DNA from 2 places in the Cellulomonas fengjieae genome. Region 2 is predicted to be linked to the other one. Evidence: predicted binding sites of a transcription regulator. Region 2 holds the regulator's gene; the other holds the start of a gene.
What was found. Region 2 encodes HspR, which represses chaperone genes until heat shock. Its sites were predicted from a motif close to AAGTTGAGTCNNNNNGACTCAACTT; they were not measured.
Positions count from the first base shown of each region.

Region 1: clpB (ATP-dependent chaperone ClpB) is a predicted target of HspR. The motif match lies at 5,420-5,444, and genes of this name have one in related genera.

Region 1 covers NZ_CP074404.1:255,802-267,187, forward strand. Annotated here, with positions in the region: gene KG102_RS01215 (glycogen/starch/alpha-glucan phosphorylase) at 1-239, shown strand, start outside; gene KG102_RS01220 (DUF5997 family protein) at 420-836, shown strand; gene KG102_RS01225 (LysR family transcriptional regulator substrate-binding protein) at 990-1,790, opposite strand; gene trmB (tRNA (guanosine(46)-N7)-methyltransferase TrmB) at 1,787-2,521, opposite strand; gene KG102_RS01235 (VOC family protein) at 2,533-3,318, opposite strand; gene KG102_RS01240 (cation diffusion facilitator family transporter) at 3,409-4,392, shown strand; gene KG102_RS01245 (alpha/beta hydrolase) at 4,433-5,377, opposite strand; gene clpB (ATP-dependent chaperone ClpB) at 5,493-8,081, shown strand; gene KG102_RS01255 (outer membrane protein assembly factor BamB family protein) at 8,104-9,552, opposite strand; gene KG102_RS01260 (Gfo/Idh/MocA family protein) at 9,590-10,651, shown strand; gene KG102_RS01265 (TetR/AcrR family transcriptional regulator) at 10,657-11,274, shown strand; gene KG102_RS01270 (hypothetical protein) at 11,317-11,386, opposite strand, start outside.
Region 2 covers NZ_CP074404.1:3,469,112-3,480,497, forward strand. Annotated here, with positions in the region: gene KG102_RS16050 (immunoglobulin domain-containing protein) at 1-97, shown strand, start outside; gene KG102_RS16055 (immunoglobulin domain-containing protein) at 694-3,357, shown strand; gene nrdF (class 1b ribonucleoside-diphosphate reductase subunit beta) at 3,422-4,396, opposite strand; gene nrdE (class 1b ribonucleoside-diphosphate reductase subunit alpha) at 4,431-6,578, opposite strand; gene nrdI (class Ib ribonucleoside-diphosphate reductase assembly flavoprotein NrdI) at 6,548-6,964, opposite strand; gene nrdH (glutaredoxin-like protein NrdH) at 7,064-7,309, opposite strand; gene KG102_RS16080 (hypothetical protein) at 7,747-8,619, opposite strand; gene KG102_RS16085 (Rv0361 family membrane protein) at 8,706-9,137, shown strand; gene KG102_RS16090 (heat shock protein transcriptional repressor HspR) at 9,203-9,637, opposite strand; gene KG102_RS16095 (DnaJ C-terminal domain-containing protein) at 9,640-10,602, opposite strand; gene grpE (nucleotide exchange factor GrpE) at 10,712-11,275, opposite strand; gene dnaK (molecular chaperone DnaK) at 11,272-11,386, opposite strand, start outside.

The DNA of each region.
Region 1 (11,386 bases), 780 kb from region 2:
CGACGTTCGAGCCGATCGTGTCCAACCTGCTGTCCGAGGACCGGTTCCTGGTGCTGGCGGACTACCAGGCGTACATCGACGCCCAGGCCCGGGTCGACGAGGCGTACGCGGACACCGACGCCTGGACGCGCTCGGCGGTGCTCAACGTGGCCCGGTCCGGCTTCTTCTCCTCGGACCGCAGCATGCGCGACTACATCGACCGCATCTGGCACACGTACCCGGTGCCCCCCGAGCGCTGACGAGGAGTGCATCGGAGGGTGGGGGCGCGCCAGCGCACCCGCCCGCAGCGGAACGCATCGGCAGCGCGACCATGAGAACGAAGCGCTGACCCTCTCCACCCCCAGCGTCCGAGCAGATGGCGGTCATAGCCCACATCTGCTCGGACGCTGTGGTGTCTCGGCGGGGCCTACCCTGGTGCAGTGACACCGCCCAAGAAGTCCCAGGAGATGAAGGCGTCGACCGCCGCCGCCAAGCTCGACGTGTACCTGCCGGCGACCCCGGAGGACTTCCAGAACCGGATGATCACGCGCGAGGAGCTCACGGAGCTGCAGCGCAACCCTCCGCAGTGGCTGGTGGACCTGCGTCGTGAGGGGCCGCACCCCCGCAGCGTCATCGCCGGTCGGCTGCGCATCTCCATCAGCGGGCTCGCGCGCGGCGGGATCACCGAGGCGCTGACCACCGAGCAGATCGAGGCCCTGCAGGCCGACCCGCCCAACTGGCTGGTGCGCGAGCGCGAGATCGCCGCGCAGGTCCGGCTCGAGGAGCGGCTGCAGGAGTCGCGCGAGGCCGATCGCAAGGCCGAGGCGGACCGCAAGGCCGCCAGCGGCAAGGGCTGATCAGAGCCCGCCGCGGGGCGGGTACCAGCACGGGGGTGTCGCGGTTGAGCGACTCCCCGCGGAAGTACGGCCGCAGGGACGCCCTGGCGCATGCGACCGCCCAGAACAACCTGGGTCGCGTTTCGACCCTGCCAGACGCGACTGGTGTTGTTCTCAGCGGCCGGGGCGAGGGCGACGGGGGTTGGGCTTCTTCGACGACGTGCCCTTCGACGAGCTCTTCGACGAGCTCGGTGCCGATGTGCCCTTCGACGACGAGCTGCCCGACGCGCCCTTGCCCGACGCTCGTGCGCCCGAGGCACCGCGCTGCTTCGGCGGCTCCGGAGGTGGTGGTGCGCCGCGGCCGCGCGAGCTCGTCGCGGTGCGGCCGCGGACGATGCCGATGAACTCCTCGGTGAGGTCGTCGTACCGGTCGGTCACCCACGCGAGCCCGATCGCCGACCCGGGAGCGTCCCGCACGGGACGCGCGACGAGCCCGCGGCGCTGGTGCAGCCGACCCAGCGACTGCGGGAGCACCAGGACGCCGACGCCGGCGGCGACCAGGTCGACCGCGTCGGCGGTGGTGTCGACGGCTCCCCCCGCGAACCGGGTGCCGGGCGGGTCCGTCCAGCGCAGCTGGTCGTCGAGGGGCACGACGAGGGTCTCGTCCTCCAGGTCGGCGGCGTCGACCTCGTCGACCACGCTGATCACGTGGTCCTTGGTCACCATGACGACCGTGGCCTCGGTGTACAGGGGGATGGTCGACAGGTCGTCGCCGTCCGCGGGCAGGCGCACCAGCGCGGCGTCGGCGGCGCCGGCACGCAGCAGCGGCACGGCCTGGTCGGGCGAGGTGTGCACGAGCTCGATCGGCACGTCGGGCAGCCGCTCCTGCCACACGCGCAGCCACCGGTCCGGGTTGACGCCGGGCACCAGGGCGATGCGGAACGCGGGCGCGGGGCGGTCCGGGGCGGTGCTCATCGGACCCTCCGGAACACCAGGTCGCGGACCTCGTGGCCCAGGTCCAGACCGCGCTGCTCGAACTTGGTGACGGGGCGGTGCGCGGGGTGCGGCGCGAAGCCGTCGGTCGTGTTCTCCAGGAACGGGTCGGCCGTGAGCACCTCGAGCATCGCGTCGGCGTAGTCCACCCAGTCGGTCGCGCAGTGCAGGGTGCCGCCGATCCGCAGCCGCGAGCGCAGCAGCGCCACGTGCGACGGCTGCACGAGGCGGCGCTTGTGGTGCCGGGCCTTGGGCCACGGGTCGGGGAAGAACGCGTGCACGGCGTCGAGCGACTCCTCGGGGAGCACGCTGCGCACCAGGTCGAGCGCGTCGCCGTGCGCGATCCGGACGTTGGTGAGGCCGGCCCGGTCGATCAGCCCGAGCAGGTGCGCGACACCGGGCAGGTGCGCCTCGACCGCCAGGTAGTCCCGCGCCGGGTCCGCGGCGGCCATCGCGGCGGTCGTCTCGCCCATGCCTGAGCCGATCTCCAGCACCACGGGCGCCGACCGCCCGAAGAGCGCCCGGGTGTCCAGAGCGCCGTCGCGCAGCGGGACGGGTGAGCGCGGGTCGTGCACCGAGAAGCCGAAGCGCGGCCACAGCCGGGCCAGCGCGTCCTCGCGCCCGGCACTGAGCGGCGCGCGGCGGGGATGGAATGTGCGCAGCGGCTCGTGCGGGCGGGAGGCCACGTGCCGGAACGCGTCGGACGGGGTCACGAGGGTCCAGCCTAGGCGCCGCCGGCCACCGGACCCATCAGCGCGAAGACCTCCCCGAACGGTCCGGCCACGATCGCCATGCGGCCGAACGGCGTGTCCGTGGCCGGGCTGACCACCGTGCCGCCCAGCTCCGCCACCTGCGCGGCCGACACCTCCGCGTCGGCGACGCCGAAGTAGAGGGTCCACGCGGCCGGCGCGTCGGCCCCCGCCTGCGGGCCGTAGCCGCCGACGCCGGCGAGCGGTTCCCCCTCCAGCGACACGGACGCGTACTGGAACCCGGGCGCGCTCAGGTCCTCGACCGTGTACCCGAACACCCGCTGGTAGAAGGCGAGCGCGCCGGGCTGGTCGTGCACCATGACCTCGCACCACACCACCGCGCCGGGCTCGTCCACGACGTCCCAGCCGGTGTGCGTGCCGGGCTCCCAGACGCCGAACACGGCCCCGGCGGTGTCGGCGAAGAGCGCCATGGCGCCGAGGTCCATGATCCGCATCGCGGGAACGATCTCCTTCCCGCCCGCCTCGGTGATGGCGGCCGTGGTCGCCGCGAGGTCGTCGGCGGCCAGGTACACGCACCAGGCGGGCGGCCCGGGCGGGTCCGCCTCCATGGGCTCGCCCATCCCGACGACCCGTCGGCCGCCGACGTGCGCCTGCGTGTAGAAGCCGAGCTCCGGGCCGCCCACCTCGAACTCCCACCCGAGCAGCGGCCCGTAGAACGCGCGGGCGGTCGTCAGGTCCGGGACGGTGATGTCTGCCCAGGCCGGGGTGCCGGTCGGCCAGGCGTCGTGATGAGTGGTCATGGACCCACCCAACACCCCACCACCGGCCGGTGCGCGTCGACCGGCGGCCAACCAGAGACAACCGGGTGACGCCTGTGGTAGCCACGTCTCATGGCCGACGCACCGGACGGCGAGTCACCGGTCGACATCACCGGGCAGCCCCCCGGTCCGGACACCCACGCGGAGAGTGCGCTCACGGTGGCGGTCGCGTTCGGCGCCAACCTGCTGATCGCGATCGCCAAGACCGGCGCAGCCGTCGTCACGGCGTCGGCCTCGATGCTCGCGGAGGCGGCGCACTCGTGGGCGGACACCGGCAACGAGATCTTCCTGATCATCGCGCAGCGCCGTGCCGCCAAGGCCGCGGACGCCGACCACCCGTTCGGGTACGGGCGGGAGGTCTACGTCTGGTCCCTCTTCGCGGCGATCGGCCTGTTCGCGGTGGGGGCGGGCGTCTCGATCACGCACGGGATCTCCGAGCTCGCGGACCCGGAGCCGGCCAGCGACTTCGGCGTCGCGTACGCGGTGCTCGCGGTGGCGTTCGTCCTCGAGGCCATCTCGTTCCGGCAGGCGACGCGGCAGGCCCGGCAGGGGGCCGCGACGCAGCACCAGGACCTGCTCGACCACGTCCTGGCGACCTCCGACCCGACGGTGCGCGCCGTGTTCTTCGAGGACGCGGCGGCGCTGGTCGGCGTGGTCGTCGCGGCAGCGGGGATCGGGTTGCACCAGGTGACCGGGTCGCCCGTGCCGGACGCGGTGGGCTCGATCCTGGTGGGGATCCTGCTCGGGGTCGTCGCGGTCGTGCTGATCGACCGGAACCGCCGGTTCCTGGTCGGCCAGGTGGTGGACCCGCAGGTGAGGGCAGCCGCGGTGCGGTCCCTGCTCTCGTTCACCGAGGTCGAGCGGGTGACCATGCTGCGGCTCGAGTTCGTCGGCGCCCGGCAGGTGTACCTCACCGGCGCGGTGGACCTCGCGGGGAACATGACCGAGACGGACACGGCACGCGTGCTGGCCTCGCTCGAGCGCCGCCTGGCCCGGTCGCCCGCCGTGGTGGGCGCGACCCTGACGCTGTCCCTGCCCGAGGACCCGGCCCTGTGAGCGAGGGGGTGCGCGTCGCGGCGGACGGCCGGTCCCCCGATCAGGGCAGGCGGGCGTCCAGGAACGCCAGCACCTCGCCGACGTAGGTGTCGCGGGCGGGCGCCGGGGACAGCGCCAGGTCGTGCGCGCCACCGGGGATCTCGACGAACGTGACGTCCGGGCCGAGCAGAGGTGCGCGCTCCTTGATGTGCGCGACGTCGAGCACCGAGTCGGTGGTCACCAGGGCGTCGTGCCACGCGTCGTCCGGACCTGACGCGTCGGACGCCAGCACGAGCACGGGGACGTCGATGTCCAGCCCGCGGGCCACCCTGGCGTGCCCACGGCGGACCGTCCGGGCGAACCCGGCCCGTGCCGGGAACCCGTCGAACGGCTTCCACGCCAGGTCGTACGACCACTCGCCGCCGGTGCTCTGGTGCAGGGCGCGGCCGTAGTACGGGTCGATCCCGCTGACGACGAGGTTCGGGGCGACCTTGCCGACGACGTCCAGCACGCCGGTGAACACGGTGCGCTCGAACCACGAGCCCCGCAGGTCGAGCCATGGGCTGTTCAGCACGAGCGCGTCGATCAGGCCCTCGCCGCGGCGGGAGTCGGCCCACAGGGACGTGACGAGCCCGCCCATCGAGTGGCCGAGCAGGACGACCTCGTCGTGGTCGGCGCGCAGGAGGCGGATCGCGGCGTCGAGCTCCTCGGCGAACGCGCCCAGGTCCGTGACGTGGTTGGGCGGTCGGCCGTCGCGGATCGAGCGCCCGTAGTCGCGCAGGTCGAGCGCGTAGACGTCGTAGCCGTGCGCGGCCAGGGCGTCACCGAGCGCGGCGTGGAAAAAGTAGTCGACGAAGCCGTGCACGTACAGCAGTGCGCGTCGCGAGGGCGATCCGGTCCGGTGCACGAGCGTCGCGACGGGGTCCGGGGAGCCGCCGTCGGGACGCAGGGGGAGGGTGCGCGCGGTCCAGCCCGCACCGAGCACGTCGAGGGCGTCGTCGGTCATGGCGCGAATCGTGCCACGGACCCGCCCCACGGGTGGCGGGCAGAGTTGAGTGGAATAGACTCAACTTCGGCCGTCGTTGCGATGAGCAGACACGACACACTTCTCAGGAGGTCATGTGGACGCCAAGTTCACCACCAGGTCCCAGGAGGCACTGGGCGACGCCATCCAGCAGGCGTCGGCCGCCGGCAACCCGCAGCTCGAGCCGGCGCACCTGCTCAACGCACTGCTCCAGCAGGAGGGCGGTGTCGCGAACGGTCTGCTCGACGCGGTCGGTGCCGACCGCGGCGCACTCGGTCGCGCCGTGCGCGGCATGCTCGTCAACCTGCCCACCACCAGCGGCTCCACCGTCGCGCAGCCCACGGCCTCGCGGGCCACGTCGACCGCGCTGGAGGCCGCCTCGTCCGAGGCGCGCTCGCTGGGCGACGACTACATCTCCACCGAGCACCTGCTGCTCGGTCTGGCCGCCGGCCAGTCCGGCGTCGCCGACGCCCTGCGTGCCCAGGGCGCGTCCCGAGACGCGCTCGCGGCCGCGCTGCCCGCGGTGCGCGGCTCCGCGCGCGTCACCACGCCGAACCCCGAGGGCACCTACAAGGCGCTCGAGCAGTACGGCGTGGACCTGACGCAGCGCGCACGCGACGGCAAGCTCGACCCGGTGATCGGCCGTGACGCCGAGATCCGCCGCGTCGTGCAGGTCCTGTCCCGGCGCACCAAGAACAACCCCGTCCTCATCGGCGAGCCCGGTGTGGGCAAGACCGCCGTGGTCGAGGGGCTCGCCCAGCGGATCGTCGCGGGCGACGTGCCCGAGTCCCTGCGCGGCAAGAAGCTGGTCGCGCTCGACCTGGCCGCGATGGTGGCCGGTGCCAAGTACCGCGGCGAGTTCGAGGAGCGGCTCAAGGCCGTGCTCTCGGAGATCACCGGCTCCAACGGCGAGGTCGTCACGTTCATCGACGAGCTGCACACGGTCGTCGGCGCGGGCGCCGGCGGCGAGGGTGCCATGGACGCGGGCAACATGCTCAAGCCCATGCTGGCGCGCGGCGAGCTGCGCCTGGTGGGCGCGACGACGCTCGACGAGTACCGCGAGCGCATCGAGAAGGACCCCGCGCTCGAGCGGCGGTTCCAGCAGGTCTTCGTCGGCGAGCCGTCCGTCGAGGACACGATCGCCATCCTGCGTGGGCTCAAGGAGCGCTACGAGGCGCACCACAAGGTCACCATCGCCGACTCGGCGCTGGTTGCCGCCGCGACCCTGTCCGACCGGTACATCACCGGTCGCCAGCTTCCGGACAAGGCGATCGACCTGGTCGACGAGGCCGCGTCGCGCCTGCGCATGGAGCTGGACTCGTCGCCGATCGAGATCGACGAGCTGCAGCGCGCCGTCACCCGGCTCGAGATGGAGGAGGTCGTGCTCTCCGAGTCCGACGACCCCGCCTCGGCCGAGCGCCTGGAGCGGCTGCGCAAGGACCTGGCCGACCGGCGCGAGGAGCTCGCGGCGCTGACCGCGCGGTGGGAGAAGGAGAAGGCCGGGCACAACCTGGTCGGTGACCTGAAGGCCCGCCTGGACACGCTGCGCTCCGAGGCCGACCGGCTGCTGCGCGAGGGCGACCTCGCCGGTGCGGCGCGCATCCAGTACGGCGAGCTGCCCGCGCTCCAGCAGGAGATCGCGGCGGCGGAGGCGGTCGAGGACGCGGTCGACGCCGCCCCGGACGGCCCGCCGATGATCGCGGAGAAGGTCGGTCCCGACGAGGTCGCCGAGGTGGTCGCGCAGTGGACCGGCATCCCCGCCGGGCGGCTGCTGGAGGGCGAGACCGCCAAGCTGCTGCGCATGGAGGAGGTCATCGGCCAGCGGCTGATCGGGCAGCGTCCCGCCGTCGCGGCCGTGTCGGACGCGGTTCGCCGGTCGCGCGCGGGCGTCTCCGACCCCGATCGGCCCACGGGCTCGTTCCTCTTCCTCGGCCCCACCGGCGTCGGCAAGACCGAGCTGGCCAAGGCGCTCGCGGACTTCCTGTTCGACGACGAGCGCGCGATGGTCCGCATCGACATGTCCGAGTACGCCGAGAAGCACTCGGTCGCCCGGCTCGTCGGCGCGCCCCCCGGTTACGTCGGCTACGAGGAGGGCGGCCAGCTGACCGAGGCCGTGCGGCGCCGGCCGTACTCGGTGGTGCTGCTCGACGAGGTCGAGAAGGCGCACCCCGAGGTGTTCGACGTGCTGCTGCAGGTGCTCGACGACGGGCGCCTGACCGACGGCCAGGGGCGGACGGTCGACTTCCGCAACGTGATCCTGGTGCTCACGTCCAACCTGGGCTCGCAGTTCCTGGTGGACCCGATGCTGTCCGACGAGGAGAAGCGCGACACGGTGATGGCCGCCGTGCGCGCGGCGTTCAAGCCGGAGTTCCTCAACCGGCTCGACGACGTGGTCCTGTTCGACCCGCTGTCGCTGGAGGAGCTCGGGCAGATCGTGGAGCTCCAGGTCGCCGCGCTGGCCGCGCGGCTGAAGGGCCGTCGGCTCACGCTCGAGGTCTCACCGGCCGCCCGCGAGTGGCTGGCGATCGAGGGGTTCGACCCCGCGTACGGTGCCCGTCCGCTGCGGCGGCTGGTGCAGCGCGAGATCGGCGACCGCCTCGCCCGGCAGATCCTGGCCGGGGAGATCAAGGACGGGGACACCGTCGTGGTCGACCGCGGCGAGGACGGGCTCGTGGTCGGGCGCTGACCGGCCGGGCTGGGCTGACCCGTCAGCCCAGCCCCACCATGCCCTGCTCGCCGGCGCCGACCAGGTAGCGGCCCGCCGCGAGGGCGAGGTAGACGCCGTCGGGCGTCGCCAGGCGACGCACGAGCGTGCCGTCCCTGCGGTCCAGGACCGTCACCGTCGCCGCGCCGTCCTCCGCGTCGGCGGACTCCACCAGCAGGATGTGCGCCCCGTCGGTCAGCAGCTCGGCGGAGCTCCCGTCGGCGACCCCCGGAGCGGTCCAGCGGCTGGCGCCGGTGCGCGCGTCCAGGGCGACGACCCGCTCGCCAGCGCTCAGGTAGACCGTTTCCTCGAGGATGAGCACGGTCTCCCGCCAGCCGGACGAGGCACCGACGTCGGCGGCCCAGAGCCGCTCACCGGTCCGGCCGTCCCAGCCGTACGCCTTGTCACCGATCGACACCTCGAGCCCGGGCACGCTGCCGTCGTCGACTGCCCGTTCGAGCAGCTGGCCGCGCACCTCGAGGGGTGGCCGGCCCGGGCGGAACACCCGTTGGAGCCGCCCGACACCGTCCGGATCCGGGCGGTCCAGGTAGAACCGTCCCTGCGACGTCATCCCCCAGCTGTCCGTCTCGGTGTCCTCCTCCACCCGCTCGCCGGACGCGGACACGAGCACGGCGCCGCCGGTCAGGTTGAGCACGACCGCCAGGTCGCCGATCCCCGTGATGAACGTGCTCCCCGGGTCCACCACCCCGCGCACCGGGTCGGCGTGCCGGTACCGCCAGAGCTCCTCGCCGGTGAGCGGGTCGGTCGCGACGACGACGAGGTGGCGGTCGTCGCCGATCGTCGCCGCGGCGACCAGCCCCGGCAGGACCGCGATCGAGACGGTCGGGATGATCGGGTGGTCGGCGAGCACGCGTCCGTCGGCCAGGTCCAGGACCACCACCCGCGACCCGGTGGGCATCTGCGCACCGTCGCCACCGTTCTCGGAGCTGCTCAGGTCGCCCTCGATCACGAGGCAGACCACCCGTTCCGGCTCGACGCCGGGGTCCGCGGTGCACATCGCCCCGCCGGGCGTCGGCGGGTCCGCGTCGGGACCCGTGAGGGGCGTGGACCAGGCGCGCTCGCCGGTGCGCAGGTCGAGTGCGTCGTAGGACGTGGCGCCGCCGGCCGACCCCACGGCGCCGTGCAGGCGGTCGTTCGCGACGGGGCCGTCCACGGCGGGCGCGGTCATGCCGTCCGCGAGCCGCCACCGGACCTCGAGCCTCTCGCCCAGCGGGGCGATCGCCCCCGGCAGCGCCGCGATCCGCGCGTCCGCGGCGCGGGACCGGGCGTCGGCTACCTGCTGTACCCCCAGGGCGATGCCCACCGCCGCGACCGGAACCGCCCACAGCCACCACCGGCGGCCTCGTCGGGCGGCCGGTTGCGGCGCCGGCGACTCGGTCGGTTCGTCCGACTCGACAAGGTCGACCGGGGTGAGGGGGCCGCGACGCGCCATGGCCGGAGAGTACCGCCGCGCCTGGCAGGCTGCGGGCATGTCATCCGACCTCCTCCTGCCCGAGCCGCGCGTCGCCGACCCCCGGGAGGCACCCCCGCTGCGCTGGGGCGTGCTGGCGCCCGGGTTCATCGCCGGCCGGTGGGCGCACGCCGTCCGCACGCACACCTCGCAGCGGGTCGTCGCCGCGGGGTCGCGGTCGCTCCCACGGGCGCAGGAGTTCGCCGACGCCCACGGGATCGACCGGGCGTACGGGTCCTACCAGCAGCTGGTCGAGGACCCCGACGTCGACGTCGTGTATGTCGCCAGCCCGCACAGCCACCACCGCGACCAGGCGCTCCTGGCGATCGAGGCCGGCAAGCACGTGCTGGTCGAGAAGGCGTTCACCCGCAACGCCGCCGAGGCGCGCGAGCTCGTCGACGCGGCCCGGGCCGCCGGCGTGCTGCTCATGGAGGCCATGTGGACCCGGTACCTGCCGCACACCGACGTGATCCGACGCCTGCTGGCGGACGGCGCGCTGGGCGACGTGCACCGCGTGGCCGCCGACTACGGCGTCCGCACCGCGCCGGACCCGTCGCACCGGCTCCTGGACCCGGCACTGGCCGGTGGCGTGCTGCTGGACCTCGGGGTGTACCCGCTGGCGTTCGCGTCGTTCGCCGCGTCGGCCGCGCGCCCCACGAGCGTCCAGGCGACCGGGGTTCTGGCGTCCACCGGCGTGGACGCCCAGGTGTCGGCGATGGTCGGGTACGGACCCGACCTGCAGACCTCGGTCTTCACGTCGCTGCTCGCCGCGACGCCGCACACCGCCCAGATCGCCGGCTCGGCCGCGCGCGTCGAGGTGGGGGAGCAGTTCTACCTTCCGACGACCGTGACGCTCGTGCGCGACGGGCAGCGGGCCACCTGGGACGACAACCGCATCCACGGGCACGACGGCCTGTGCTTCCAGGCGGCGGCCCTCGCCCGGTATGTCGCCGAGGGCAGGACCGAGTCCCCGTGGCAGCCGCTCGACGAGACGGTCGCGATCCTCGAGACCGCCGACGAGATCCGCCGACAGCTCGGCGTGGTCTACCCCGGGGAGGACGCGACCGGGCTGGCATCCTGAGGCCCATGACCACCGAGGCCGGCTCCCCGCGGTCGGGCGGCTACGCCAGGGGTCGCGCCACCCGCGCGGAGATCCTCGACGCCGCCATGCGGCTGTTCGGCGAGGTCGGGTACCGCACGGCCTCCCTGCGGGAGGTGGCCGCCCGCGTCGGCATCTCCCACCCCGGCCTGCTGCACCACTTCCCCAGCAAGGCGGCGCTGCTCGCGGCGGTCCTGGAGCGGCGCGACGAGGTCGACGAGGCGGCGTTCCAGGCGGACCTGGCCGCCGGGCACGAGTACGTGGAGGCGCTGACCCGGGTGATCGAGCGCAACGCGTCGCGCCCCGGCATCGTCGAGCTGTACGCGACGCTCTCCGCCGAGGCCACGTCGCCTGGGCACCCCGCGCACGCCTACTTCCAGGAGCGCTACCGGCGCGTGGTCGACCGAGCGGTCGGCGAGTTCGAGCGCTGGCGCGACGAGGGTCGGCTGCGGCCCGGTCTGGACCCGGAGACCGCCGCCCGGCTCACCGTCGCGGTCCTGGACGGCATGCAGATCCAGTGGCTGCTGACGGCGGACGCCCCGGACGCCCGTCCGGACATGGCGGCCGCCCTGCGGGCCCAGCTCAACGCGGTGCAGGCCCCCTGAGGTCGGTTGTTGCAACCACCGAGCTGGGCCGCAACCACGGCCTCAGACGCCGTCGACCAGGTCGGACCAGAACGGGATGCCGTGAGTCGCGGGCGGGACGGGGCCGGAGCGG
Region 2 (11,386 bases):
CGCCGACAGCGGGCTGCTGGCCCTCGCGGCGGCCCTGCTGCTCGCGACCGGTGCTGCGGCCACCGTGATCGGTCGAAGGAGGCACGCCGCCCGGTAGCCGCGGCGCGACGACGAACGGCCGGTTCCCTCGGGACCGGCCGTTCGCCGTGTTCGCCAACCTGCCGGTCCAGTACCAGCCGGAGATCCGCGAGCAGCCGGTCGATGTCGTCGTGAACTCCGGCGGGAACGCGACCTCCACCGCAGCCGCGGTCGGCAGCCCCAGGCCGTGGCGCTCTGCCCGGCCAGACCGAAGGCGCGCTCACCTTCCTGACGACCGCGGACAGGACAGGGCTGACAACCTTCAGCCTCCGTGGCCGCCTGTGCCACCGTCCGCGAGCGTCGACAGGCGCCATCCGGAGAAGCCGCTCCCCGCTCGTAGGGCGCGTCCTCGCGGACATTCCGGGGCTCGGGACCGACGCCTGACGTCGACGAGCCCGACGCTCGCCCTGTTGCCGAATCGCAGGCCAGAGCGCATTTGCGGATGTATCGGACTCTTCGAGAAGTCCACCCCACCCGAGCGGTCGGAGTAGTTGAATATCGGGCTACATTGCGGTCGGTTCGTGCTCGGGCAGGGCACCTCCTGGGCTCCAGAAACGCGGCCAGCACGACCGTGCGGCCAGACCTGCTGGGCGCACACCGCCGAGAGGACACTCCTTGCTCCCCGTCACCCGAGCGCGCGCCCGAAAGGGCACGACCGCCTCACGCCTCTCGCAAGGGATCGCCGCGCTGCTCGCCGCCGGCCTCACCGCCGGACTGGTCACCATCGCCGCGACCCCAGCCTCCGCGGCGGAGACCGTCACGACGTACTCGAGCAGTGGATTCACCATCGCAGCCGGCGCCGTGTCGTCCTCCCCCGCTGCGGTGAGCGTCACCGTGCCGGCAGGGACCGGTCGCCTGCTGGCGCTGAGGCTGTCCATCGTCAATCCGCCGGCGATCATCCCGGAACAGATGAACTACTACGTCATCTCTCCCTCCGGCACTGCACGTTTCGTCGGGTGCAACACCCAGCGGACGACGTTCGACGACACCTTTTCCTGCGCGGGGCTCCAGGGCTTCTACGGCACCGACCCCGGCGGCGTGTGGACCCTGTCCGCGACCGACAGCGCTCCGAGCGGACAGCCCACCTCGTGGGGTGGCTTCGCCCTGGAACTGACAACGGAGCTCTCCGCACCGGTGGTCACGAAGGACCCGTCCGACACCTCGGCCCGCGCCGGCACGCCCGCCACGTTCTCCGCGACCGCCTCGGGTTGGCCGACGCCGTCGGTGCAGTGGCAGGTCAAGGACGGTACAGAGTTTGTCGACATTCCCGGCGCCACGACCTCGAGCTACTCCTTCACGACGGCTATGGCCAACTCGGGCAGTCAGTACCGGGCCGTGTTCTCCAACTCACAGGGTCCCGACGCCTACTCCACCCACGCGACACTGACGGTGACTCCGCCCGTGCCGCTGATCACGAACCAGCCGCAGAGCACCACCGTCGACTCCGGCAGCCTGGCCACCTTCTACTCGACCGCCGACGGAACCCCGACCCCCACGGTCCAGTGGCAGCACGCCGCCCCGGGTGGCTCGTTCACCGACATCTCCGGCGCCACCAGCTCGTCGTACACGTTCACGGCCCAGGCTGCGCAGGACGGCTACCGCTACCAGGCCGTGTTCATCAACTCCCACGGCGACGTCACCTCGAACCCGGTGACGCTGACGGTCAGGCCCCGGGGGCCTGTGGTCACGTCCAACCCCGGCAACGTCACCGTCAACGAGGGTGGCCCCGCCACCTTCACCGCGGCCGCGACCGGCGACCCCGAAGCCACGGTCCAGTGGTACGTCAGCACCGACGCCGGGGTGACCTTCACCGACATCGCCGGTGCGACCTCGCCCACCTACACGATCGCGTCGACGGACCGCGCCCAGCACCTGTCCCAGTTCCTCGCCGTGTTCACCAACATCGCCGGGGACGCACCCACGACGCCCGCGACCCTGCAGGTCCAGTACGCGCCGGAGGTCCTCGAGCACCCGGTCGACGTCGTCGTCGACTCCGGCGGGACCGCGACCTTCAAGGCCGCCGCGGCCGGCACACCGACGCCCACCGTCCAGTGGCAGGTCAGCACGAACGACGGGATCACCTACAACGACATCGACGGCGCCACCGGACCGACCCTCGAGCTCACCGACGTCCGGTTCGCCGACTCGGGCACGTACTACCGGGCCGCGTTCACCAACGCGGTCGGCACCACCTACACCGGGCCCTACGGTGCCCGGCTCGGTGTGCGGGTGCTGCACCCCACCATCACCACAGACATCACCGACCAGCAGGTCGCGGCCGGCAGCACGGTGACGTTCACCGCCGCCGCCACCGGCGACCCCACCCCCACCCCCCAGTGGCAGGTCAGCACCGACGACGGCGCCACGTTCACCAACATCGCCGGGGCCACCTCCGACACCTACACCTTCACCGCCACCGCTGCGGACGACGGCTTCCAGTACCGCGCCCGCTACGGCAGCGACGCCGGCGGGTCGGTGGCGACCAGCCCCGCGACGCTGGCCGTCACCGTCGCCCCCGTGATCACCCTCTCCCCGGCCGACCAGAGCGCCCCCGAGGGCACCCGGGCCACGTTCACCTCCCGGGCCACCGGTCAGCCCACCCCGACCGTGCAGTGGCAGGTCAGCACCGACGGCGGCACGACCTTCACCGACATCGGCGGAGCCACCGACCCGACCCTGGAGGTCCTGGCCGACGACACCTCCGCGGGCAACCGCTACCAGGCGGTCCACACCAACTCCACCGGGCACGCCACCACGGACGCCGCGACCCTGACGGTGCTCCCGCTCGCCGACGTCGTCACCCAGCCCACCCCGCAGGCCGTGGGCGTCGGCGCGCGGGCAACCTTCCGGGCCCGGTCCGACGACCCCACCGCCATGATCCAGTGGCAGGTCAGCACGGACGGCGGACGGACCTTCACCGACCTGCCCGGCCAGGTCGGCGACGAGCTCACCTTCCTGACCACGAGCGACCAGAACGGCAACCTCTACCGGGCCCTGTTCACCACCACCGGGGGCATCACCGCCACCACGCCGGTCGCCCTGACACTTCCGGCCGTCGCGCCCATCGCGCCGGTCGCCCCGGGCACTCCCGCACCGGTCACCGCGGTGACCCCTGACACGGCCACGGCGACGGCTACGCCCGTCACGCCCAGCGCCCGGGGTGCCGCCCTCGCGGTGACCGGTGCGGACAGCGGGCCGCTGGCACTCGCGGCGGCACTGCTGCTCGCCGCCGGCATCACGGCCGTCACGATCCGACGCCGCAGGCACACGGCGTCCTGACGCGGAACAGAACGACGACGGCCGCCCGAACAGGGCGGCCGTCGTCGTTCGTGCAGCGTCGGACTCAGAAGTCCCAGTCGTCGTCCTCGGTGTTCACAGCCTTGCCGATGACGTACGACGAGCCCGACCCGGAGAAGAAGTCGTGGTTCTCGTCGGCGTTCGGGGACAGGGCCGACAGGATCGCCGGGTTGACGTCCGTCTCGTCGCGCGGGAACAGCGCCTCGTAGCCCAGGTTCATCAGGGCCTTGTTGGCGTTGTAGCGCAGGAACTTCTTGACGTCCTCGGTCAGACCGACGCCGTCGTAGAGGTCCTGGGTGTACTCCACCTCGTTGTCGTACAGCTCGAAGAGGAGCTCGAAGGTGTAGTCCTTCATCTCGGCCCGCTCGGCCAGCGACAGCTTCTCGAGGCCCTTCTGGTACTTGTAGCCGATGTAGTACCCGTGCACGGCCTCGTCGCGGATGATCAGGCGGATGAGGTCGGCCGTGTTGGTCAGCTTGGCGCGGCTGGACCAGTACATCGGCAGGTAGAAGCCCGAGTAGAACAGGAACGACTCCAGCAGCGTGCTGGCCACCTTGCGCTTGAGGGGCGAGTCGCCGCGGTAGTACTCCATGACGATCTCGGCCTTGCGCTGGAGGTTCGGGTTCTCCTCCGACCAGCGGAACGCCTCGTCGATCTCCTTGGTGGAGCACAGCGTCGAGAAGATCGAGCTGTACGACTTGGCGTGCACCGACTCCATGAACGCGATGTTCGTGTAGACGGCTTCCTCGTGCGGCGTGATCGCGTCCGGGATCAGCGAGACCGCGCCGACGGTGCCCTGGATCGTGTCCAGGAGCGTCAGGCCGGTGAAGACGCGCATCGTGAGCGTCTTCTCCTCCTCCGTCAGGGTCGCCCACGACTGGACGTCGTTCGACACCGGGACCTTCTCGGGCAGCCAGAAGTTGCCGACCAGACGGTCCCAGACGTCGGCGTCCTTGTCGTCGTCGAGCCGGTTCCAGTTGATCGCCGAGACGCGGCTGACGAGCTTGAGCTTCTCGCTCATCGGGCTACTTCCTTCGTGTCGTTCAGAGAGGAGGTCAGAGCATGCACGAGACGCAGCCCTCGACCTCGGTGCCCTCCAGCGCGAGCTGGCGCAGGCGGATGTAGTAGATCGTCTTGATGCCCTTGCGCCACGCGTAGATCTGCGCCTTGTTCAGGTCACGGGTGGTCGCCGTGTCCTTGAAGAAGAGCGTCAGCGACAGGCCCTGGTCGACGTGCTGCGTCGCCTCGGCGTACGTGTCGATGACCTTCTCGTAGCCGATCTCGTACGCGTCCTGGTAGTACTCCAGGTTGTCGTTGGTCATGAAGGGTGCCGGGTAGTAGACGCGCCCGATCTTGCCCTCCTTGCGGATCTCGATCTTCGACGCGATCGGGTGGATCGAGCTCGTCGAGTGGTTGATGTACGAGATCGAGCCGGTCGGCGGGACGGCCTGGAGGTTCTGGTTGTAGATGCCGTGCTCCCGCACGAGCTCCGCCAGCACCTTCCAGTCCTCCTGCGTGGGGATGTGCACGCCGGCGTCCGCGAACAGGGCGGCGACGCGCTCCGTCCGGGGCAGCCAGGCCTTCTCGATGTACTTCTCGAAGTACTCGCCGGTCGCGTACTTGGACTCCGCGAAGCCCTCGAACGCGCGGCCGCGCTCCTGGGCCAGCAGGTTCGAGGCCCGGATCGCGTGGTACGCCACCGTGTAGAAGTAGATGTTGGTGAAGTCGAGGCCCTCGTCGGACCCGTAGAAGATGCGCTCGCGCGCCAGGTAGCCGTGCAGGTTCATCTGGCCGAGGCCGATCGCGTGACCGCCCGCGTTCGCCTTCTTGATCGACGGCACCGACTCGATGTCCGTCTGGTCCGAGACACCGGTCAGGGCGCGGATGGCGACCTCGACCGACCGGCCGAGGTCCGGCGAGTCCATCGACAGGGCGATGTTCATCGACCCGAGGTTGCAGGAGATGTCGCGGCCGACGGTCTTGTACGAGAGGTCCTCGTTGTACTCCGAGGCCGTCGAGACCTGCAGGATCTCCGAGCACAGGTTCGAGTGCGTGATCTTGCCCTTGATGGGGTTGGCGCGGTTGACCGTGTCCTCGAACATCACGTACGGGTAGCCGGACTCGAACTGCAGCTCCGCGAGCGTCTGGAAGAACTCGCGGGCGCTGATCTTGGTCTTCTTGATCCGCGCGTCGTCGACCATCTCGTAGTACTTCTCGGTCACGTTGATGTCCGCGAACGGCATCCCGTACACGCGCTCGACGTCGTACGGCGAGAACAGGTACATCGGCTCGTTCTTCTTGGCCAGCTCGAACGTGATGTCCGGGATGACGACGCCCAGCGAGAGGGTCTTGATCCGGATCTTCTCGTCGGCGTTCTCGCGCTTGGTGTCGAGGAACCGGAAGATGTCCGGGTGGTGCGCGTGCAGGTACACGGCACCGGCGCCCTGACGGGCACCCAGCTGGTTGGCGTAGGAGAACGAGTCCTCGAGCAGCTTCATCACGGGGATGACGCCGGAGCTCTGGTTCTCGATGTGCTTGATGGGCGCGCCGTGCTCGCGGATGTTGCTGAGCAGCAGGGCCACGCCGCCGCCGCGCTTGGACAGCTGCAGGGCGGAGTTGATGCCGCGCGCGATCGACTCCATGTTGTCCTCGATGCGCAGCAGGAAGCAGGAGACCGGCTCACCGCGCTGCGCCTTGCCGAGGTTGAGGAACGTCGGGGTCGCCGGCTGGAAGCGGCCCGAGACGATCTCGTCGACCAGGGAGATCGCGAAGTCCTGGTTGCCCTCCGCCAGGGCGAGGGCGACCATGCACACGCGGTCCTCGAAGCGCTCGAGGTACCGCTTCCCGTCGAACGTCTTCAGCGTGTACGACGTGTAGTACTTGAACGCGCCGAGGAACGTCTGGAAGCGGAACTTCTTGGAGTACGCGTACTCGAACAGGGTCTTGATGAACGCGCGGTCGTACTGCGCGAGGACCTCGGGGTCGTAGTACTTGTTCTCGACGAGGTAGTCGAGCTTCTCGTTGAGGTCGTGGAAGAAGACCGTGTTCTGGTTGACGTGCTGCAGGAAGTACTGCCGTGCCGCCTCACGGTCCTTGTCGAACTGGATCTCTCCGTTCGGGCCGTACAGGTTGAGCATGGCGTTGAGGGAGTGGTAATCCAGTCCCGACGTCTCTACGCGGGTATCTGTGACTGTCGTTGCCAAAATCTTCCCAATCCCTCACGGACGCGGATGACGTCCTCTGTCGTTCCCATGAGCTCGAACCCGTACAGGTAGGGGACGTGGCACTTGGCCGCGATGATGTCCCCTGCGATGCAGTAGGCCTCGCCGAAGTTCGTGTTGCCGGCCGCGATGACGCCGCGGATCAGCGCACGGTTGTCCTCGTCGTTGAGGAACTTGATGACCTGCTTCGGTACTGCGCCACCTTCGTTCCCTCCGCCGTACGTCGGCACGATGAGCACGTACGGCTCGGGGGCGTGCAGGAACGGGTCCGTGGGCCGCACCGGGATGCGGTGGGCGCCCGGACCGAGCTTCTGCACGAACCGGTGGGTGTTGTCCGAGGTGGAGGAGAAGTAGACCAGGGAGCTCATCGGTCCTGTCCCTTCACGCTCGGGTCGCTCGGTGGAACCGGGCGGAGCGCCCGCCGAACCGGCGCGGCGTCGAGACCGGCGCCGGCCCGGGGCGTCCGCTCAGGCGACGGCCGTGGCCATACGGTCGGCCAGCGCCTTGATGCGGTCGGGGCGGTAGCCCGACCAGTGCTCGCCGTCGACGATCACGACGGGCGCCTGCAGGTGACCGAGCGACATGACGTAGTCGCGCGCGTCGGCGTCCTCGCTGATGTCCACCACCGTGTACTCGGCGGCGAGCTTGTCGAGTGCGCGGTAGGTCGCGGTGCACTGCACGCACGCCGGCTTGCTGTAGACCGTGATCGTCATGGTGGGCTCCCGGTTGTTCTGTCTGCGGCACACTCCCCGGGGAGCGTTCGCGAAGCTGTTCGTGTGCTGTTCGTGCGCTGGTGGGCCCGTCTCCGAGCCTGGACGCGGGGCCGAGAACCCGTCCTGCGATCTCTGCACTGCGTCGTTACTAGACACTACACCTAGGGGTCCCACAAGCAATGGACCACTAGGGGTTGTAGTGACAGGTGTGTCATTCTTCACCCTGTGGAGAACTTCAAGGCTATCGGCGACCACTGACACGGCCCCCGACCAGCGCCTATGCGCGGTCGTGCACAGGCGTCCACAGGGGGCCGTCCGGCGCCCACAGGGTGCTCCACACGGCAGTGCACACCCGGGCTGTCCGGTTCGTCGGGAATGCCTCGCACGACACGCCCGCGTCGCCGTGACGATGCACTCGAACGGATGACGGTCGGCCCTCAGGGCGTGGTCGGGGGCCGGCTCGCGAGCAGCCGGGCGATCGCCGCCTCCAGGGACGCCCGCGTCTGCGCCTCGAGCTGCACCTGTGCCGCCTGCCACGCCGGGTCCACGCCGGACATCCCCGCCACGCTGCGGGACTGCTTGGACAGGTTGGCCTTCCACGAGAGCCACTGGAAGTTCACGGGTGAGCGCGTGACGACGTACATGTACTCGGGCGGCAGCTGGAGAAAGCCCGGCATGTTGAGCTGCTCCGCGATCGGGACGATGTGGTCCGGCGACGCGGCGGACGCACCCTTCTTGTTGGCACCGAAGACGAGGTTCGGGTACGCCGGGTCCTGCCCACCGACGACCGGCCGGGGGCTGCCCTGCAGGACCGCGTTGCCCAGGTTCCCCGGGTTGTCGGCCCGCAGCGCGTCGTACAGGTCCCGCGGCGGCGAGTTCTTGGGCACCCGCCAGTTCTTGCCGACGACGGGCGGCGCCGGTGGGACGAAGCCGTTCGGGATCTTGTCCTTGGCGTTCTGCAGCGTGGCGAGCAGCCGCTCGGGGGGAGGGTTGACGTCGAGCGTCGAGTTCCCGGACGCGAGCGAGCTCATGGCGTCGACGCATGCCTGCGCGTTGGCCTGCGCGGAGGCCTGCTCGGCGGTGAGCTGGGCCGCCTCGGCGTTGTAGGCGGCCAGCGCCGCCGTCTGGTTCTGGTCGAAGACGTTGGGCTGCGCGTTGTGCACCACGATCCGCTGGCGCACGGCCTCGAACGCCGCGATGAGCGGGGCGCAGACGTCGGTCGGCGCCGCCGTCGTGGGCGCCGCCGGGGCGGCAAGCACCAGCACCGTCGCGAGCACGGTGGCGACCACCGAACGGACGCGCGCAACCATCGCCTGCCCCATGGTCGAGAAGTACCAGATTGTGGCGGTTCCCGTCGATCTGATACACCGGGACCGCCGTCCGAGGGGAGACGCACATGTCGCCACCACCCGACCCGCCACGCCGACGCCGCTGGCCGTGGGTGGTCGCCGCGGCCGCCGTCGTCCTGGTCGTCGCGGCCGCGGTGGTGCTGCCCGGCATCCTCCGCCGCGCGTTCGGCGACGAGGCGCAGATCCGTGCCGTGGTCGAGGACTTCGCGCGGGCCGTGGACCGCGAGGACCAGGCCGCCGTCATCGCGCTGCTGTGCGACGAGGAGGCCTCAGCGATCACCGAGGACGACGACTACGACCCGGCCAACGACGGCGGCGTCGCCGATCCCCCGTCGCCGCGACCGGTGCGGACGTCCGAGATCCGCGTCACCGGTGGCGTGGCCAGTGCGCGGGTGGCCCGATCCGGGCAGCCGACGATCACGCTCTGGTTCCGGCAGGAGGACGACCGCTGGACCGTGTGCGCGCCCGCCGAGCAGTGAGTGTCGGCCCCACCCTCCCGCCGGACCCGCCCACGACAAGGTCCGACCGCGTGCGGACGGCGGGGTCAGTTGCGGTTGGGCTTGAGGTCGGGCTTCCACAGGACGACCGCGCCGCGGTCCTCCGGGGTCCTGGGCCGACGGTTGCGCCCGGGCACGCGGTTGACCGCGACGACGTCGCCGCGGGGGTCGGCCGTGAAGATGCGGCGACCGGGGTCGACGAACGCCCGCAGGTACTCGACCTGCCGCCTCAGGCCCTCGACCTCACCCTCGAGCTCGAGGATCCGCTTGATGCCGGCGAGGTTCACACCCTCGTCCTGGGACAGCCGCTGCACCTCCCGCAGCGTGGCGATGTCGCGCAGCGAGTACCGCCGGCCGCGGCCGCTCGTCCGGCTCGGGCTGACCAGGCCCAGTCGGTCGTACTGCCGCAGGGTCTGCGGGTGCATGCCGGCCATCTCCGCGGCGACCGAGATGACGTAGACCTTCGCGTCCTCGGCAGGCATGGCTACTTCCTCGCCGCGGCGAGCAGGTCGGCCCGCACGTCCTGTCCGGAGGTGGCGATGCCGAAGGCCTGGACGGCCTCCCGCGCCGCGGCGTTGAGCCGCTGCGGGACGACCACCTGGACGGTGATCAGCAGGTCACCCTTGCTCCCGGGAACGCCCTTGCCCTTGACGCGCAGCACGCGACCCGACGGGGTGCCCTCCGGGACGCGCACGCGCACGGTCGACCCGTCGAGCGTGGGCACCTCGATGGTGGCGCCCAGCGCGGCCTCGTCGAAGGCCACGGGCACCGTGATGCGCAGGTTGTCGCCGTCCAGCGAGAAGACGGGGTGCGGCGACACGCGCACGGTGATGACGAGGTCGCCGGCGGGACCGCCGTTGGCACCCGGCCGCCCCTTGCCGCGCAGCCGGATCTTCTGACCGTCGCGCACGCCCGCCGGGATGCGGGCGTTGATCGTGCGGCCCTCGACGGTGAGCGAGACCGTCGACCCCTCGACCGCCTGCCGGAACGGCAGGGTCGCGCTGGTGGCCAGGTCGGCCCCCTGCTGCGGTCCCTGCGAGAACCCACCGGCGTTGCCGAAGAGCCCGCCGAGGATGTCCTCGAACCCGGCGGCTCCGCCGGGGGCGTTGGTGTACCGGACGCGTCCGCCACCCTGCTGACCGCCGAACATGCCGCCGAACACGTCCTCGAACCCGGCGCCGCCGCGTCCGCCCGCCGTGAACCGCGGGCCGCCCGCCATGGCGCGCAGCTGGTCGTACTGGCTGCGCTGCTCCGGGTCGGACAGCACCGCGTACGCCTCGCCGACGTCCTTGAACCGGGCCTCGGCCTTGGGGTCACCGGGGTTGTGGTCGGGGTGCTCCTTGCGGGCGAGCTTGCGGTACGCCTTCTTGATGGTCGCGGCGTCGGCATCCTTGGGGACGCCGAGGACCGAGTAGAAGTCCTTCTCGAGCCAGTCCTGTCCGGTCACGCCGCTCCTTCCTTCGTCTCGTTCTTCGTCGTCTTCGTCGTGCCTCGTGCTGGGGTGTCCGAGGATCCACGGGTCGGAACCCGTGGATCCTCGGACGGTACTGGGCTTCTTACGCCTCGGGGTCCACCACGGCGACGCGCGCCGCCCGCAGGATGCGCTCCGGGGTGCGGTACCCCGGCTGCAGCACCGTCTGCACGGTGGCCTCGGTCACGTCCGCGGAGTGCGAGTGCATGAGCGCCTCGTGCACCGCGGGGTCGAACGCCTCGCCGGCCTCGCCGTAGCGGACGACGCCGAACCGGGCGAGCGTGCCCTCGAGCTTCTCCGCGATCGCCGCGAACGGACCCGTGAGGTCACCGTGCTGGCGAGCCAGCTCGATGTCGTCCAGCACCGGGATGAGCGCCTCGACGATCGTGTGCACCCCCCGTTCGTGAGCGGCCAGGGACTCGGCCTTGGACCGCTTCACGAACCCGGAGTACTGCTGCTCGAGGTTGTAGTACGCCGCCTGCGACCGCTGCAGCTCCTCGAGCCGCTCGGCCGCGAGCTTCTCCGCGGCGACGAGACCCTCGAGGACGACCTCCTCCTCGGCCGAGGCCGCGATGGACTCGGCGTCGGCGAGCACCTGCTCCTCAGGCGTCCGCTCGTCGCCCGGCTCCTCGGATGGGGTTGTGGTCACTTGCGGACCTCACCCTCGTCGTCCACGATCTCGGCGTCGACGACGTCCTCGTCGGACGTGGCGTCCGCCGCGGGCGTCTCGTCGGCCGGCGTCGCGGTGCCCATGTTCTCG